4 regions of the Nocardia sp. CA-128927 genome follow, and region 3 is predicted to be linked to each of the others. Evidence: riboswitches for the same ligand, from Rfam matches in the RefSeq annotation. Region 3 holds a riboswitch; each other region holds the start of a gene.
What was found. Region 3 has a riboswitch for S-adenosylmethionine ahead of ACQPW1_RS06425 (bifunctional o-acetylhomoserine/o-acetylserine sulfhydrylase). Riboswitches for the same ligand answer to the same signal wherever they lie in the genome.

Region 1: linked by a shared signal. The riboswitch ahead of ACQPW1_RS15785 (amino acid ABC transporter permease) and the one ahead of ACQPW1_RS06425 (bifunctional o-acetylhomoserine/o-acetylserine sulfhydrylase) in region 3 are both predicted to bind S-adenosylmethionine.
Region 2: linked by a shared signal. The riboswitch ahead of ACQPW1_RS46575 (rhodanese-like domain-containing protein) and the one ahead of ACQPW1_RS06425 (bifunctional o-acetylhomoserine/o-acetylserine sulfhydrylase) in region 3 are both predicted to bind S-adenosylmethionine.
Region 4: linked by a shared signal. The riboswitch ahead of ACQPW1_RS03145 (aminotransferase class V-fold PLP-dependent enzyme) and the one ahead of ACQPW1_RS06425 (bifunctional o-acetylhomoserine/o-acetylserine sulfhydrylase) in region 3 are both predicted to bind S-adenosylmethionine.

Annotation. Positions count from the first base shown of each region.
Region 1 is NZ_CP192087.1:3,338,003-3,342,050, forward strand. Features, by position in the region: gene ACQPW1_RS15780 (amino acid ABC transporter ATP-binding protein) at 1-580, opposite strand, end outside; gene ACQPW1_RS15785 (amino acid ABC transporter permease) at 577-1,635, opposite strand; SAM riboswitch class I at 1,904-1,998, opposite strand; gene ACQPW1_RS15790 (hypothetical protein) at 2,422-3,150, shown strand; gene ACQPW1_RS15795 (glycosyltransferase) at 3,154-4,048, opposite strand, start outside.
Region 2 is NZ_CP192087.1:10,031,745-10,035,792, reverse strand. Features, by position in the region: gene ACQPW1_RS46585 (FAD-dependent oxidoreductase) at 1-1,259, opposite strand, end outside; gene ACQPW1_RS46580 (Rv0361 family membrane protein) at 1,609-2,055, shown strand; SAM riboswitch class IV at 2,119-2,235, shown strand; gene ACQPW1_RS46575 (rhodanese-like domain-containing protein) at 2,250-2,666, shown strand; gene ACQPW1_RS46570 (O-succinylhomoserine sulfhydrylase) at 2,752-3,966, shown strand; gene ACQPW1_RS46565 (hypothetical protein) at 4,002-4,048, opposite strand, start outside.
Region 3 is NZ_CP192087.1:1,391,319-1,395,366, forward strand. Features, by position in the region: gene metX (homoserine O-acetyltransferase MetX) at 1-368, opposite strand, end outside; gene ACQPW1_RS06425 (bifunctional o-acetylhomoserine/o-acetylserine sulfhydrylase) at 407-1,741, opposite strand; SAM riboswitch class IV at 1,834-1,944, opposite strand; gene ACQPW1_RS06430 (TetR/AcrR family transcriptional regulator) at 1,996-2,715, opposite strand; gene ACQPW1_RS06435 (MFS transporter) at 2,849-4,048, shown strand, end outside.
Region 4 is NZ_CP192087.1:638,154-642,201, reverse strand. Features, by position in the region: gene ACQPW1_RS03150 (flavin reductase family protein) at 1-502, shown strand, start outside; gene ACQPW1_RS03145 (aminotransferase class V-fold PLP-dependent enzyme) at 543-1,862, opposite strand; SAM riboswitch class IV at 1,909-2,022, opposite strand; gene ACQPW1_RS03140 (LysE family translocator) at 2,172-2,819, shown strand; gene ACQPW1_RS03135 (Pls/PosA family non-ribosomal peptide synthetase) at 3,156-4,048, shown strand, end outside.

The DNA of each region.
Region 1 (4,048 bases), 1.9 Mb from region 3:
TCACATCCAGGACCTCGCCGACGAGCTCGGGGTCCAGCGCGGAGGTCGGCTCGTCGAACAGGATCACCCTGGGGCGCAAGGCAAGTGCCCGCGCGATCGCCACCCGCTGCTGCTGTCCGCCGGACAGCCTGCGCGGGTACGCGTCGGCCAGCTCGCCGATGCCGACCCGTTCGAGCAGCACCCGAGCTTCGGCCTCGACCTCATTGCGGTCGCGACGTTGCGCGGAAAGCGGTGCGATCGTGACGTTATCGAGCACCGTCAGATGGGGAAAGAGATTGAACTGCTGGAAGACGAACCCGATGCGGGAGCGCTGCTTGCGCACCTCACGGTCGGGCAGCGCGTGCAAGGTGTTGCGGCGCAGCCGATATCCGATCAGCTCCCCGTCGATGTGTACGGTGCCCGCGTCCAGCGACTCCAGGTGGTTGACCACCCGCAGCAGCGTTGACTTGCCGGAACCGGACGGGCCGATCACCGTGACCACCTCGCCGGAGCGCACGGTCAGGTCGACGCCGCGCAAGACCTCGTGCGCGCCATAGGATTTGCGGACGCCGCGGACCTCGACGGCGAGTGCGGTGCTCATCGGGTCGCTCCTCGCGGTGCGGTGGAACCGGAATCGGCGATCTCGCGCAGCTTCTGCCAGGCCCGCTGGGTGGGCGACGGCGGTGGCGTGCGCTGGGTGCCCTTGGCGTAGTGGCGCTCGATGTAGTACTGCGCCACCGAGAGAATGGTGGTGAGCACGATGTACCAGGCGGTGGCGACCAGCAGCAGCGGCACCACCCGGCCGTTGCGTCCGTAGATCACCTGGACCTGATAGAACAGCTCGGCGATCGCCATCACCGACACGATCGAGGTGCCCTTGAACAGGCTGATCACCTCGTTGGTCGCGTTGGGCAGGATCGACCGCATGGCCTGCGGGACCACGATGGAGCGGAACTGCCGGACCTTCGGAATACCCAGCGCGGCAGCGGCTTCCAGCTGACCGGCGTCGACCGAGATGATGCCCGCGCGGATGATCTCGGCCGAATACGCCGCCTGATGCAGCGCGAGCCCGATCACCGCCGCGGTGAACCCGCTGATCACGCCGTTCACCTCGAAGGTGAAAAACGCGGGGCCGAACGGTATTCCGACCGACAGCGTGTTGTACAGGTAGGCGATGTTGAACCAGAACAGCAGCTGCACGATGAGCGGAATCGACCGGAACGCCCAGATGTAGCACCACGAGATCACCCGCAGCACCGGGTTGTTCGACAGCCGCGCGATAGCCAGCGCGGTGCCGAGCAGGAAGCCCAGGGCGGTACCCCACGCGGTGAGCTCCAGGGTCACCTTCAGCGAGGCGAGCACCGACTTCGCGGTGATGTACTTCGCGAAAGTCGGCCAATCCCAACCGGGATTGGTGACCAGGCCGTGGATGAACTGGGCGAGCAGGTTGAGCGCGACGGCGCTGATCACCCAGCGCCACGGATGCCACGTCTTGGCGACGGTCGGCGCGGAATCGCCCGGAACGGTGGCGGATTCGGCGGGTGTCACGGGGGAGTCCGCGATGCTCTCGGTCGACGCGGGCACGGACTTGTCCGGCGCCAGGTCCAGAACGGCGTCGGGGACGGCGACGGCATCGGGTGCGGCGGACGCACTCATGACTCCACCTCGCGGGCGCTCGGCTCCGTCATGAGTGCGAAAGCAGCTGTGTCATTTGTTCGCTCGCTGCGCTCACGCATGGTCGAGGTCCTTCGGAAGAACGAACGGACCGCGCCACATCGGGCCGCGGTCACATCACCCGGCCAGCGACGGGTGCAACAGACTGGCTGCGGGTCAGCCCCGACAGCTCGCGGATGTCACTTTGCATTGATCGATATGACGGCGGCCCCAACGGGTGCCTCGGACAGCAGCGATGATCACTTCGGTTCCTCCATCGGTCCCGGCGGAAGCACCCGCACCCGGTGAACCGGGGGGTTGCTGCGACGTCGACGAGCCAGGTCTCTCGGTCGCTCTGGATGGTTGTCGCCGATCCGGACACCGGACGATGTCAGGGTCGAGCCGAATTATCATGCCCAGCAGGCGAACCCTTGGGCAAGGGAAGTAATCACCGTGAGCGTAGATCTTGCCGTAGCCCGATTCGCCGGGTAAGTCCGGTAGCCGGATATGCGCTGGCGCAGTGTGATCGGGCGCTCACGCGCTCGGGGCGGCTCCGTCGGGGAGCAGCATACGGCTCGTCGGAGGTGTCCGTGTGCGGACCCCGCGAAGTCGGGCCGCAGACCTGATGTGTGCGCTTGCGCAACTGAGGGGAGGGGATCGATCGGCAGTGCTGGAGCGGTGGGCTCGAGGTGACACGCCGATAGCTTGCCAGGGGCAATACGGGCTGTTCACAGCGTTTGCCGGAGTACCGTCAGCCTTCGATTGTGTCGACGATGAGAAGAGGTCTCCGTGGCCGTGCAACGCCGTCTGACCGTATTGTCCGCCGTGGCGACCTGCTCGGTCGCACTGGCGCTCGCGGCACCGACCGCGGGCGCGGCCCCGATCCCGCCCGCCGTGCCGCCCGTTCCGCCCGCCGTGGCGAGCGACCGTCCCGCCCCGACCGGCACCGCCGCACCCGGCGACCTGTTCGGCGTCTACAACACCGCGATAGATGGCCTGCGCGCCTTCGGCATGCAGCCGTTCCTCTACCCGACCGCGGCCGCGTTCTGCCTCAACGGCACCTCGCTCGGCCTCGCACCCGCCGTAGCCGGGGCGGTGCCGGGCCCGTGGCCCAAGACCTCGATCACCATCCCCGGACTCGACCTGGCCGCCGTCAAGTCCGGCCAGACCATGTTCACCTTCGTCCCCTACGGCCTCGGCCAGGACGGGCCGGACACCACCGGCATGCAGGTCGCCTGGATGAACGTGACCAGCGGTCGCGGCGGCCTCGCGTCGATGGGCCCGCTGTCCACCGTCTTCCGCGCCATGATCCCCGCCGAAGTCCCGGCCGCCCTGCGCCCCATGGCCGAACGGGCCATCCAGAACTTCTTCGTCGCCGCCCTCCCGATGGGCGGCGTCCGTGCCGTACCCGTCGATACCGGTCAGGGCACCGTGCTGGCCGCGGTCTTCGGCACCGTCGAGAACGGCGGCAAGTCCTGCTTCTTCCTGCCGACGGTGGGGATCACCGAGGTTCCGTAAGCGCTAAGCACCGACTGTGTTGAGCGCGCGGCCTTTCCAGCGCAGCGCGCCTCGGCGTCGGGCGCGATGAGAGCGTGCCCACAGCAGTAGGTAGGCGGCCACAGAGAACGGGTGGGACAGGGCCGCAAGGACATCGGCGGGGGTGAGTGGTCCGCCGGTCTCGGTCGAGCGGGCCAGCAGCCTTCCGGTGACCGCAGCTGTGTAGCCGAGGGCTCCGACCCGGCGGACCTTGCCGCGACCGCAAGCTGCGGCCAGGGGCGGGACCCAATAGGCCAGCGCGGCAAGCGTTCCCACGGCAGTGCCGCCCGCGACGGTGCCACCGTAGGCGGACCACAGCCAGCGGGTGTATCCGGCGTCGAGTTCGCGAGTGCCCTCGTACATTCGGGTGTTCGCCATGCGGCCCGCGGCGACGAGGACGGTGGATTGTCCTGCGCGGCGCAATGTTCGGGCGATGTCGAGGTCCTCGGTGACGCTGACGGCCACAGCGGCGTGTCCGCCGATGGCACGGTAGGCGGCCGTGTCGAACACCAGAAACTGCCCGCAGGCAACGGAAGTCGACGGCCGCAGGGTCCGGTTGGCCAGCGAGATCGGCAGCGTGGCCGCCCACGACCAGCACAGCAACGGCTGCACCAACGCCTCGGCCATAGACTCGGCCCGTTGCATCGGCCACGGCGACACCAGCGCGACCCGCCGCCTGCGCAATTCGGTGACCGCCGCCGCGATCGCACCCGGCGCCAGCCGCACATCCGCGTCCACGAATACCAGCACCGGCGCAACCACAGACTCGGCCAATCGCGCGCACGCGGCAGCCTTACCGGTCCAGCCGGGCGGCGGTTCGGTGTCGTTGCGCAACACCGAGATTCGTGGATCTCCAGCAGCCGCGTCGACTGCCGCCGCG
Region 2 (4,048 bases), 1.9 Mb from region 3:
AACGGGATGCCCTTGCCCTCCAGGAACTCGGTGACCGCGTCCAGCTCCGGCTGTGCGGCCGGGGTGAAGTTCGCGCTGTCGTCGAGCAGGCAGGCCACCGTCTCGTTGGCGTCGCCCTTGGTGTGGCCGATGAGGCCGACCGGGCCGCGCTTGATCCAGCCGGTGACGTAGGTGGCCGGGACGTAGCGGTCGGCGCCGTCGGCGTTCTCGTCGCCGATCACGCGGCCCGCCTCGTTGGGCACGGTGCCGGCCTGATCGTCGAACGGCAGGTTGGTCAGGTTCTGCGAGAGGTAGCCGACGGCGCGGTAGACCGCCTGCACGTCCCATTCCTTGAAGGTGCCGGTGCCCTTGACGTTGCCGGTGCCGTCGAGCTGGGTGCGCTCGGTGCGCAGGCCGACGACCTTGCCGTCGTCGCCGAGGATCTCCGAGGGCGACTCGAAGAAGTGCAGGAACAGCTTGTGCGGGCGGTTGCCGACGTCGCGAATGGCCCACTGCTCGAGCGTGTTCGCGATCATGTCGACCTGCTTGGAGTGCCTGCGCGCGGCCTCGGAGCCCTCGTCGTAGTCGATGTCCTCGGGATCGACGATGACCTCGATGGTCGGCGAATGATCCAGCTCGCGCAGTTCCAGCGGGGTGAACTTGGCCTGTGCCGGGCCGCGGCGGCCGAACACGTGCACCTCGAGCGCCTTGTTGGCCTTGAGGCCCGCGTAGACGTTCGGCGGGATCTCGGTCGGCAGCAGCTCGTCGCCGGTCTTGGCGAGCACGCGGGCCACGTCGAGCGCGACATTGCCGACGCCGAGCACGGCGACCTTCTCCGCGTCCAGCGGCCAGGTGCGCGGCACGTCCGGGTGACCGTCGTACCAGGACACGAAGTCGGCCGCGCCGTAGGAGCCGTCCAGGCCGATGCCCGGGATGCCGAGCGCGCGGTCGGCGTTGGCGCCGGTGGAGAAGATGACCGCGTCGTAGAACGTGCGCAGGTCGTCGAGGGTGATGTCGGTGCCGTAGTCGATGTTGCCGAGCAGGCGCACCTGCGGCTTGTCGAGCACCTTGTGCAGGGCGGTGATGATGCCCTTGATGCGCGGGTGGTCCGGCGCGACGCCGTAGCGGATCAGCCCGAACGGCGCGGGCATGCGCTCGAACAGGTCGATGCTCACCTCGGCATCCGACTTCATCAGGGCGTCGGCGGCGTAGATCCCCGCGGGTCCGGCGCCAACGATGGCGATGCGGAGCGGGCGGTTAGCTGCACTCTGTTCGGTCATCTTTTACGCGCACCCTTATGGTCGAGAACAAATTAACGGCGTCTTCCTTAGCCTAGGCTAAGTTACGCGCTGGCTGGTTGCACCTGACGGCGCGGACACTGGAGTTCGTCGGCTCGTGGCCACTCCAGCCGCGGCTATGACAGCAGGCCGCAGTCTCGCGATTCTATCGGTGGTGGGTAGGGCGGCCCTAGGCGGTGCGTGAACTGAATGGATGCCGCCGACGCGTTCTGTCCGGGTTACCCGATCTCGCACCGTTGATACCCGCGTGGCGCAACGACCTTCGCCGCTCGCGCCCATCCGCGTCGGGGTCGAGCGTCGTATATCCCCGTCGACCAGGGATCATCGTCATATGAGCGATCAGCAGTCACCTGCGGAGGACGAAGTCATCGAGGTCGACCAGACCGACAAGCGTTCCGTGGCACCGTTCGTCGCCGCAGCCGTCATCGCGGTCGTCGTGCTCGGCGCGATCATCATCGGCGGCGCCATGTCGCCCGCTGAGAAAAATGTCACAGAATCGGACAAGATCGCCGCCGCGGTGCGCAACTTCGTAGAGGGCTCCAACACCACCGACTTGGTGCCCCCACCAGGCACGGGCTGCCAGAACTTCGACCCGAAACGCTCCCCACTCGCCGGGCGTTCGGGCGGCGGAAAGACCGTGGAAATCACGAAACTCGTCGATCCGGCGGTCGATGGCGACCGGGCGAAGGCCACGGTAACCACCAAAGTCGACGGCGATGAGGCGACATCGACCTGGAATCTGACTCGATCCGGTGGCAAATGGTTGGTCTGTAATTGAGCATTCTCATACCGTGAGCAGCCATTTGACAGGGCGACCCTAGTCCAGGCAATCTCAGCAGAAGGTCATGAGAACCAGTGTCAAGCCCCGGCAATACTGGTCGGCAACCCTCCTCCGCGGTGGGGTGCTCCGGGTGACGACCTGGCCGCGCGTCAAACCCGAGCGCGGCAAGTGCGGATTCTAGGAGGGTCCAGATGAGTTATGCCGGTGACATCACCCCGCAGCAGGCTTGGGATCTGTTGCGGGACAACCCCGAAGCCGTCTTGGTCGATGTGCGCACCGAGGCCGAGTGGAAGTTCGTCGGTGTGCCCGACACCAGTTCGATCGAGCGCCCGACGGTGCTGATCGAGTGGGTCGATTCGACCGGCACGCGCAACGGCGAGTTCACCGAGCAGCTGGTCACGGCGCTCGACGGGCACAACCCGGAAGCCCCGGTGATCTTCCTCTGTCGCTCGGGCCAGCGCTCCATCGGCGCGGCGATCGCCTCGACCCAGGCCGGGTTCGGCACCTCGTACAACGTGCTCGAGGGTTTCGAAGGCCCGGTCGGCGCGGACGGACATCGCGGCGGCACCGGCTGGCGTGCCCTCGGGTTGCCTTGGCGGCAGTCATGAGTACGTGCTGCACGTGCTGTAGGTCAGCATTTGGAGGGCCGGAGTTTGCGCGCCCAGGGGTGTGGTCGCGCAGCGGGAGGCAGTCGTGATTACCGGTGGTGCGTTCGACAAGCCGCTGCCCGAGGGTGTCGGTCCCGCGACACTCGGTGTGCGAGGGGGGTTGCGGCGCTCCGGTTTCGAGGAAACGTCCGAGGCGCTGTACCTGACCTCGGGCTTCGTCTACGAGAGCGCGGAGGCCGCGGAGGCCGCGTTCACCGGCGACGTGGAGCATTTCGTCTACTCCCGTTACGGCAACCCGACAGTCGCCATGTTCGAGGAGCGGATGCGGCTGCTCGACGGCGCCGAGGCGTGCTTCGCCACCGCGAGCGGAATGTCCGCGGTATTCACCGCTTTGGGCGCGCTGCTCGCCGCCGGTGATCGACTTGTGGCCGCGCGCAGCCTGTTCGGGTCCTGCTTCGTGGTGTGCAACGAGATCCTGCCGCGCTGGGGCATCGAGACCGTCTTCGTCGACGGCGAGGATCTGGACCAGTGGGAGCAGGCACTGTCCGTGCCCACCCAGGCGGTGTTCTTCGAGACACCGGCCAATCCGATGCAGACCCTCGTCGACGTGCGCCGGGTCACCGAGCTCGCACACGCCGCGGGCGCGAAGGTGGTGCTGGACAACGTCTTTGCCACCCCGCTGCTGCAACGCGGTTTCGAACTCGGTGCCGACGTGGTCGTCTACTCGGGCACCAAGCACATCGACGGCCAGGGCCGGGTACTCGGTGGCGCCATCCTCGGTGCGAAGGATTACATCGAGGGTCCGGTGAAAACCCTGATGCGCCATACCGGTCCGGCGCTGAGCCCGTTCAACGCGTGGACGCTGCTCAAGGGTTTGGAGACAATGCCGCTGCGCGTGCGTCATTCGACCGAATCCGCACTGCGCATCGCCCGATTCCTGGAGACGAACAAAGCCGTCAGCTGGGTGAGATACCCCTTCCTGGAATCACATCCGCAGCACGACCTGGCCACCAGCCAGATGAGTGCGGGCGGCACCGTGGTCACCTTCGAGCTGAACGCCCCCGCCCACGAGGCGAAGAAGCGAGCCTTCGAAGTCCTCAACCGCCTCCGCATCGTCGACATCTCCAACAACCTCGGCGACGCCAAATCCCTGATCACCCACCCCGCCACCACAACCCACCGCGCGATGGGCCCCGAAGGCCGAGCCACCATCGGCCTCTCCGACGGCGTAGTCCGCATCTCCGTCGGCCTCGAGGACGTCGAAGACCTCCTCGCCGACCTCGCTCACGCCCTGAGCTAGGGAGTCGCACAGACCCTCCGTACCCCGCACAGCAGTTAGAGCTGCTGTGCGGGGTACGGAGGGTCTGTGCGCACATGCCAGC
Region 3 (4,048 bases):
GAGATCTCCGGAAACCGTGCGCCCCAAGGCTTTCCGTCGGGTGCGAGCGTCGAGGGCCCGGTGCTGCCCTGGCAGCCGCCGAGCACGTTCGTCGCGATCACACACCACTCGTCGGTGTCGAGCGGACAGCCCGGTCCGACCATCCCGTCCCACCAGCCGGGCAGCTGATGGATGTCGTCCGGGTGGCCGACCACGTGCGAGTCGCCGGTCAGCGCGTGCTCGACCAGCACCACGTTGTCCAGCGTGGGGGAGATCTCACCCCACCGCTGCACCGCGAGGTGCACCTGCGGAATGACCGCGCCGCTCTCCAGCTTCACGTCTCCGATGGCGATGATGCCGAGCCGCCCGTCCGGGGGTGGCAGGGCCACCCCGGACGAACGGGCGAAACTCGGTTCGGTACTCAATGTCACGTCGCCGCCGCCGCGAAACCGGCACGCAGATCGGTCAGGATGTCGTCGATTCCCTCGATCCCCACCGCCAACCGGACCAGGCCCGGGGTGACACCGGCGAGCAGTTGCTCTTCGGGCGTCAGCTGCGAGTGTGTGGTCGACGCGGGATGAATCACGAGGGAGCGCACATCTCCGATGTTAGCCACATGGCTGTGCAGGGCTAATCCGTCCACGAACTTCTTGCCCGCATCGACACCGCCGCGCAGCTCGAAGGCGACGATCGCGCCCGGGCCCTTCGGTGCCAGCTGCTTTGCCCGCTCGTACCACGGCGAGGTCGGCAGGCCCGCGTAGATGACCTTCGTGACGTCCGGCTGTTCGGCCAGGAACTCGGCCACCGCCTTGGCGTTGGCGACATGCCGCTCGACCCGCAGGCTCAGCGTCTCGATGCCCTGGCTGATCAGGAACGCGTTGAACGGCGAGATCGCCGAGCCGAGGTCGCGCAGCAGTTGCACGCGGGCCTTGAGCGCGAAGGCGGGCGCGCCGAGGTCGGCGAACACCGCACCGTGGTAGCTCGGGTCCGGGGTGGTGAAGCCGGGGAAGCGCGGCTGGCCCTGCGCGTCGGTCACCGTCCAGTCGAAGTTGCCGCCGTCGACGATCACGCCGGCCACCGCCGAGCCGTGCCCGCCGAGGTACTTGGTCGCCGAGTGCACGACGATGTCGGCGCCGTGCACCAACGGCTGGATCAGGTATGGGGTGGCCACCGTGTTGTCCACGATCAGCGGCAGTCCGGCCTCGTGCGCGATGGCGGAGATACCGGGAATGTCGAAGATGGCGCTGCTCGGGTTGGCGATGGTCTCGCCGTAGAACGCCTTGGTGTTCGGCCGGATCGCGGCCCGCCACTGGTCCAGGTCGTCGGGGTCGTCGACGAAGGACACCTCGATGCCGAGCTTGGGCAGCGAGTAGTGGAAGAGGTTGTAGGTGCCGCCGTAAAGGTGCGGGCTGGACACGATGTGGTCGCCCGAGGACGCCAGGTTCAGGATCGCGAACGTCTCCGCGGCCTGCCCGGAGGCGAGCAGCAGTGCGGCGACACCGCCTTCGAGCGCGGCGACGCGCTGCTCCACCACGTCCTGGGTGGGGTTCATGATCCGGGTGTAGATGTTGCCCGGCTCGGCGAGCCCGAACAGCGCCGCGGCGTGATCGGTGTCGCGGAAGGCGTACGAGGTGGTCTGGTAGATGGGCAGGGCCCGGGCACCGGTGGTGCCGTCGGGGGCCTGTCCCGCGTGTACCTGCTTGGTCTCGAAGGACCACTGCGCCGGATCGAAGTCGGCTGCGGGCACGGTGGAATCACTCATGAGCTTTGCTCCAAAGAAAAGGTTGTTCGCCAGAACTACGGGGGTTATCGGGATTTGGGCGAAGGACAACAACACATTTCGGGAACCTCCTGAAAGCGCGCTTGCTCTCGACCTTCGAGAGCCCGGTCATCACCCGGAGCACCCCACCGCTGCTGGAGGGTTGCCGTCCAGCAAGCCGGGGCTTCGCGCTGGCACTCATGACCTGAGGGCATCATAACCGGACGCCCCGCGACGGCCGAAACCTATCCGCGAACTCAGCCGGACGCGCTGGTCCGCGCGCCGCCGCAGACCCGGACGAACTCGTCGAAGGCCGCGGTGAACGAGTTCCGGCCTGCGGTAGCGGCGTCGTGCAGATCGTCGTAGTCGAACATGCTCTCGCCGCATTCCATGGCGAGGTGGGCGATGAGCTGCCAGGTGCCGAGGATCAGCCGCACCGGGAGTGCGCAGGGCGTGGTGGCGAGTCGTTCGGCGACCACCGCGGCGATGGCGATGTTCTTGCTGTCGGCGTGTTCGATGCTGCGCGCGCTGACCGCGGGACTGCTGCGCACGATCCGCTGCATCTGCTGGAACTGCCGGAACGAGACCGGCCCGCCCGCGGGTTCGCTGACCGCGCGGTCGATCACCTGCAGGAACGCCGTGCGCAGCGATTCCAGTTCGTTGTCGGTGACCGGGAGTCGGCGCAGCGTCTCCGCCACGGCCTGGCCGAAGTCCTGCACCGGCCCGAGGACGATGTCCTCTTTGCTGTCGAAGTACCGGTTGATCGTGCGCGGTGAGACGTCCGCGGCGTTGGCGATCTGTTCGACCGTCGTCGCGTCGAAACCCTGTGTGTCGCACAGGTTCAGCCCGACCTCGATGATCCGCAACCTGGTCTGCTGCTTCTTGCGTTCGCGCAGGCCGGGAGGTGCGTTCGTCGCGGCGCTCGCAGAGGTTTCCGCTGTGGCACTCGCGCTCGTCGGCGTCGGTGACTCGAGCATCTTCACACCCTATCGCAACCTAGTGTTTTCGTGTCCTTAACCGCCAAATGTCGTACTGCGACATTTTTCTCTTGACGCCAAATGTCGTCTGATGACAGGATAGCCAAGCACTTTCTACGAGGAGGAGACGACGGTGACCGAGACTGCGACAGCGGTAGAAGTTCCGGTAAGAAAAGGCAGTTCGGCTCGCTGGTTCGCCCTCGGCGTGATCGCATTGGCCCAGCTCATGGTGGTTCTGGACGCCACCATCGTGACCATCTCGCTGCCCTTCGCCCAGGCTGATCTCGGCATCAGCGACGGCAACAAGCAGTGGATGCTGACCGCTTACACACTGATCTTCGGCGGGCTTTTGCTGCTGGGTGGGCGGCTGGCCGACTACCTCGGCCGACGCCGGATGTTCATCATCGGCCTGGTCGGCTTCGCCGCCGCGTCGGCACTTGCCGGTCTCGCGCAGAACGGCGCGGAGATGTTCGCCGGGCGCGCGCTGCAGGGTGCGTTCGCGGCGTTGCTCGCCCCCGCGGCGTTGTCGCTGTTGTCGGTGACCTTCACCGAGGCGCGCGAACGGGCCACCGCATTCGGCGTGTTCGCCGGCATCTCGGCCGGTGGCGCCGCGCTCGGCCTGATCGCCGGTGGCGCACTCACCGAGTACGCCTCATGGCGCTGGTGCCTGCTGGTGAACACCCCGATCGCGTTGCTCGCCCTGGTCGGCGCGCTGGCGTGGGTGGTCAAGGACGTGCCGACGCCGCGGACCGGCGGCTACGACGTGCCCGGCGCGGTCACCGTGACGCTCGGCCTGATCTCGATCGTGTACGGCTTCAGCCGCGCCGCCGAAGACGGCTGGCTGTCCGGCAGCACCCTTGGTCTGCTCATCGCCGGTGCGGCGCTGCTGATCGCCTTCGTCGTCATCGAACGGCGCTCGGCCAATCCGCTGCTGCCGCTGCACATTCCGGGTGAGATCAACCGTGGTGGCGCGTTCCTCGCGGCGCTGCTGGTGCCGATCGCCATGTTCGCGATGTTCCTGTTCCTCAGCTACTACTTCCAGATCACGCTGGGTTACTCGTCGCTGAAGGCAGGCTTCGCGTTCCTGCCCTTCCCGGCCGGTATCGCCATCTCCGCGGGCATCACCAGTGCGCTGCTGCCGAAGGTCGGCCCGCGTCCGCTGATGGTGGTCGGCGCCGTGCTCGGCGTGCTCGGCCTGCTCTGGCTGGCCCAGCTCGGCTTCGGCGACAGCTACGCGTCGAGCGTGCTGCCCGCGCAGGTGCTGATCGCGCTCGGCATGGGTCCGCTGTTCGTCGGCATGCAGACCGTCGCGTTGCATCAGGTCGAGGAAGCC
Region 4 (4,048 bases), 750 kb from region 3:
GAGCGGGATCACCGCCGAGCAGTTCCGCGCATCGATGCGCCACTATCCGGCGGGCGTCACGGTTGTCACGCTGAACTCACCGAACGGCCCGATCGGCTTCACCGCGACGTCCTTCGCGTCCCTGTCGCTGGCGCCGCCGCTCGTCTCCTTCAACATCGCGCACACCTCGTCGAGCCTCGCCGCGCTGCTCGATGCCGACTCGGTCGTCATCCACTTCCTCGGCGAACACCAGCACGACCTGGCCCAGCGCTTCGCCCGCACCGCCGCGGACCGCTTCACCGACCGGTCCCTGTGGACCACCCTCGACACCGGCGAACCCGTCCTGCACGGCACCCCCATCTGGCTCCGCGCCACCATCCACCAACTGATCCCCCTCGGCGACCACACCCTCGTCGTCGGCTTGGTGACCCGAGTCCACGACAACACCAACGAAACCCCCGCCGCCGCCCCGCTCCTCTACTACAACGGCCGCTACCACCGCCCCACCAAACTCGGCGACTGACAGACGCGGCCACCCCGACGGGGCGACCGCGATCGCTCGACTAGCCGACGAGGCAGGGGGCGGCGCCGGTCGGGGCCTGGGACGTGAAGGGGCGGGTTTCGGGGGCCGGGTTCCAGAGGCCCTGGGTGGTGGCGTAGTTCCAGGCCGGGCCGGTGCCGACGAGGGTGGCGATGGCTTGGATCAGGCGGTCTACATCGGCGGGGGTGGTGCCGAGGCCGATGCTGGCGCGGAGAGCGCCGTCGAGTTCTAGGCGGGCGAGCAGGGGGTGCGCGCAGAAGCGGCCGTCGCGGACACCGATGCCGTGTTCGGCGGAGAGGTAGGCGGCGACGTGGCCGGGGACGAAGCCGTCCAGGGTGAAGGCGACGATGCCGACGGTGTCGGGGGCGTCGGTCCAGATGCGCAGCAGGTTGACGCCGGGGATGGCGGCGAGGCCGTCGCGCAGGCGGTCGGCGAGCTGATGTTCGTGGGCTGCGAGGGTGTCGGCGTCGATCTCGCTGAGGGCGTCACAGGCGGCGGCGAGCGCGGCGGCGCCGAGCACGTTGGGCGAACCGCCCTCGTGCCGCTGCGGGGCGGGCGCCCACTCGGCACCGGTGGTGGTGACCTCGCGGACCGCGCCGCCACCGGCCAGGTACGGCTCCGCGTTGTCGAGCCAGTCACGGCGGCCGACCAGCACGCCCGCGCCGAACGGCGCGTACAGCTTGTGGCCGGAGAACGCGAGGTAGTCGATGCCGGTGTCGCGCAGGCTGATTCGCCGATGCGGCGCGAGCTGCGCGGCGTCGACGAGGATGCGGGCGCCGCACTGGTGGGCGATGGTGGCCAGGCGCTCCAGCGGCAGCACCTCGCCGGTCACGTTGGACGCGCCGGTGACCGCGAGCAGCGCGGCGGGCTTGCTACACAGCTCGGCGACGAGCCGCCCGATGGTCTCCTCGACGGTGGCCGCGGCCTGCACGACGCGGCGGCCGTGCCTGGTCCACGGCAGGAAGTTGGCGTGATGCTCGATGTCGAGCACCACGGTGTCGCCGGGCACACAGGACGCGAGCAGGTTCAGCGAGTCGGTGGTGTTGCGGGTGAACACCACCACCTGGTCGTCGGCCGCGTCGAGGAAGCGGGTCACCGAACCGCGGGCCGCCTCGTAGCACTCGGTGGAGATCCGCGAGGCGTAGCCGGCGCCGCGGTGCACGCTCGCGTAGAACGGCAGCAGCTGCTGCACCCGGTCGGTGACCTGGGCCAATGCGGGGGCGCTCGCGGCGTAGTCGAAGTTGGCGTAGGTGGTCGTCCCGCCCTGGACGAGCGGTACCTGGAGGTCGTCACCGGAAACCCTGGCGAGGGGGGCACAGGTCTGGGTGGCCACAGCAGTCATCACGAAATCCCGTCGGCTCTGGGACTCGTGATCAGAAGATTCGTCGAGTCCGCGCTTGCCGCACCCGGTCGGGCGTCGGCCTGGTCGTCACCCGGAGCACCCCACCGCGGAGGAGGGTTGCCGACCAGCAAGCCGGGGCTGAACGCTGGTACTCATGACCTGACCCGAGATTGGCAGATGTCCCCCGGCCCTGTCAACTGGTCCGCGACGCCGCGTGTTCGCCCGGAAAACCCGTCCGCGCTGGTCACCCGCGGCGGGCGCGGGTGGAAATCCGTTGCTTATCCGGCGACTTTGCGGTCACATCATGAGGTGTCACTTTCGCTCCTGATCAGCTTCATCGGCCTGTGCGTCCTGCTGGCGCTCACCCCGGGCCCGGATTCGTTTCTCGTGCTGCGGTTCTCGCTGGTAGACGCCCGACCGGGGATCGCGGCGGCGATCGGGTCGGCGCTGGGCGGGATCCTGTGGGCGGTGGTGGTCGCGGCCGGTGTCGCCGCGGTGCTGGAGCAGTCGGCGACCGCGTACCGCGCGCTCAAGGTGGTCGGCGGAATCTACTTGGTGTACTTGGGTATCCGCGCGCTGCTCGATCAGCGGCGGCAGCGCAGGGCGGGGCTGGCGGCCGAGGGCGCCGAGGGCCTCGCGCAGGCGGGCGGCGGCACCCGCGTATCGGTTCGCTCGGCGTTCACCGCGGGCGTTTTCTCGTGCATGTTCAACCCGAAAGTCGGCCTGTTCTATCTCGCCGTGCTGCCCCAGTTCCTGACCGAGGTCACCTTCGCCAACACCCTCGCGCTCGGCGCCGTCGAATCGACCATTGCCGCGGTAGCGATGGTGCTCCTGGCCCTGGCCGCGTCCCGCGCGGTCGCGCTGCTGCGCCGCCCGAAGATCCGGGATCGGCTCGAACAGGCCAGCGCCGCCATCCTGACCGCCCTCGGCATCGGCACCGCCGCCTCCGCGGCCTGATCGATTCCGCTCGAAACGCCCTGAGCTGCAAGATCACCAGGTCGATGTGGGGAATCACACCGGCCTGAGCGGATCGACGCAGCGATCACCTGGCGAACCCGCCGGGCAACCCGCCCACCAGGGGTTGCTTCGGCGCGTCCGGCGGAAATCGCCACGACCTGCAACAACCCCGCCTGCGGCCGGAAGACCGGCAACCGCGCCGGTGAACAACAAACGTCGACAACCCCGAGTACCGTGGACAACTGGTCACCGTGGTGTTTGCCCACTGGTAACCCAGCTATGACACAAACAACAGGGAAGTGCGAGGCAGGTCGAATGGGAGGTGGGCAGGGCGTCATGCTCCAACCACAGGTTGATGTGACGGTGGACCCACTACTTCGGACCGAGCACACGCCACCGGCCCGGACCCTGGTCGACATCCTGACCGCGACCGCGCTGACCCATCCCGACGCACCCGCCATCGATGACGGCCAGGTGGTGCTCAGCTACCTCGAACTCGTCGTCGAGATCGAGAAGACCATGGCCCGGCTCGCCACGGCGGGCGTGCGGCCCGGCGACCGGGTCGGCGTGCGGATGCCGTCCGGCTCCCGCGAGCTTTACCTGACCATCCTCGCCGTGCTGTACGCGGGCGCCGCCTACGTGCCGGTCGATGCGGACGACCCGGACGAGCGGGCCCAGCTGGTCTTCGGCGAGGCCCAGGTCACCGCGATCGTCACGGCGGCGGGCATCGAAACGACACCCGCGGGCATCCGTGCCGCAGCGGACAATCCGGTCGACGCGAGCACGAGCACCCTGCCCACCCCCGCCGACGACGCCTGGATCATCTTCACCTCCGGCTCCACCGGAACGCCGAAAGGTGTTGCGGTGACCCATCGCAACGCCGCCGCGTTCGTCGATGCCGAGGCACGGCTCTTCCTGCCGGACGCCCCGATCGGCCCCGGCGACCGGGTGCTCGCCGGACTCTCCGTCGCCTTCGACGCCTCCTGCGAGGAGATGTGGCTGGCCTGGCGCAACGGCGCCTGCCTCGTCCCCGCCCCGCGCGACCTGGTGCGCACCGGCGCCGACCTCGGCCCGTGGCTGGTCCGCCGGGAAATCAGCATCGTCTCCACCGTGCCGACGCTGGCCGCCACCTGGCCCGCCGAGGCACTGGACGCGGTCCGGCTGTTGATCTTCGGCGGCGAGGCGGTGCCGCCCGAACTCGCCGAACGCCTTGCCGGCAACGGTGATAC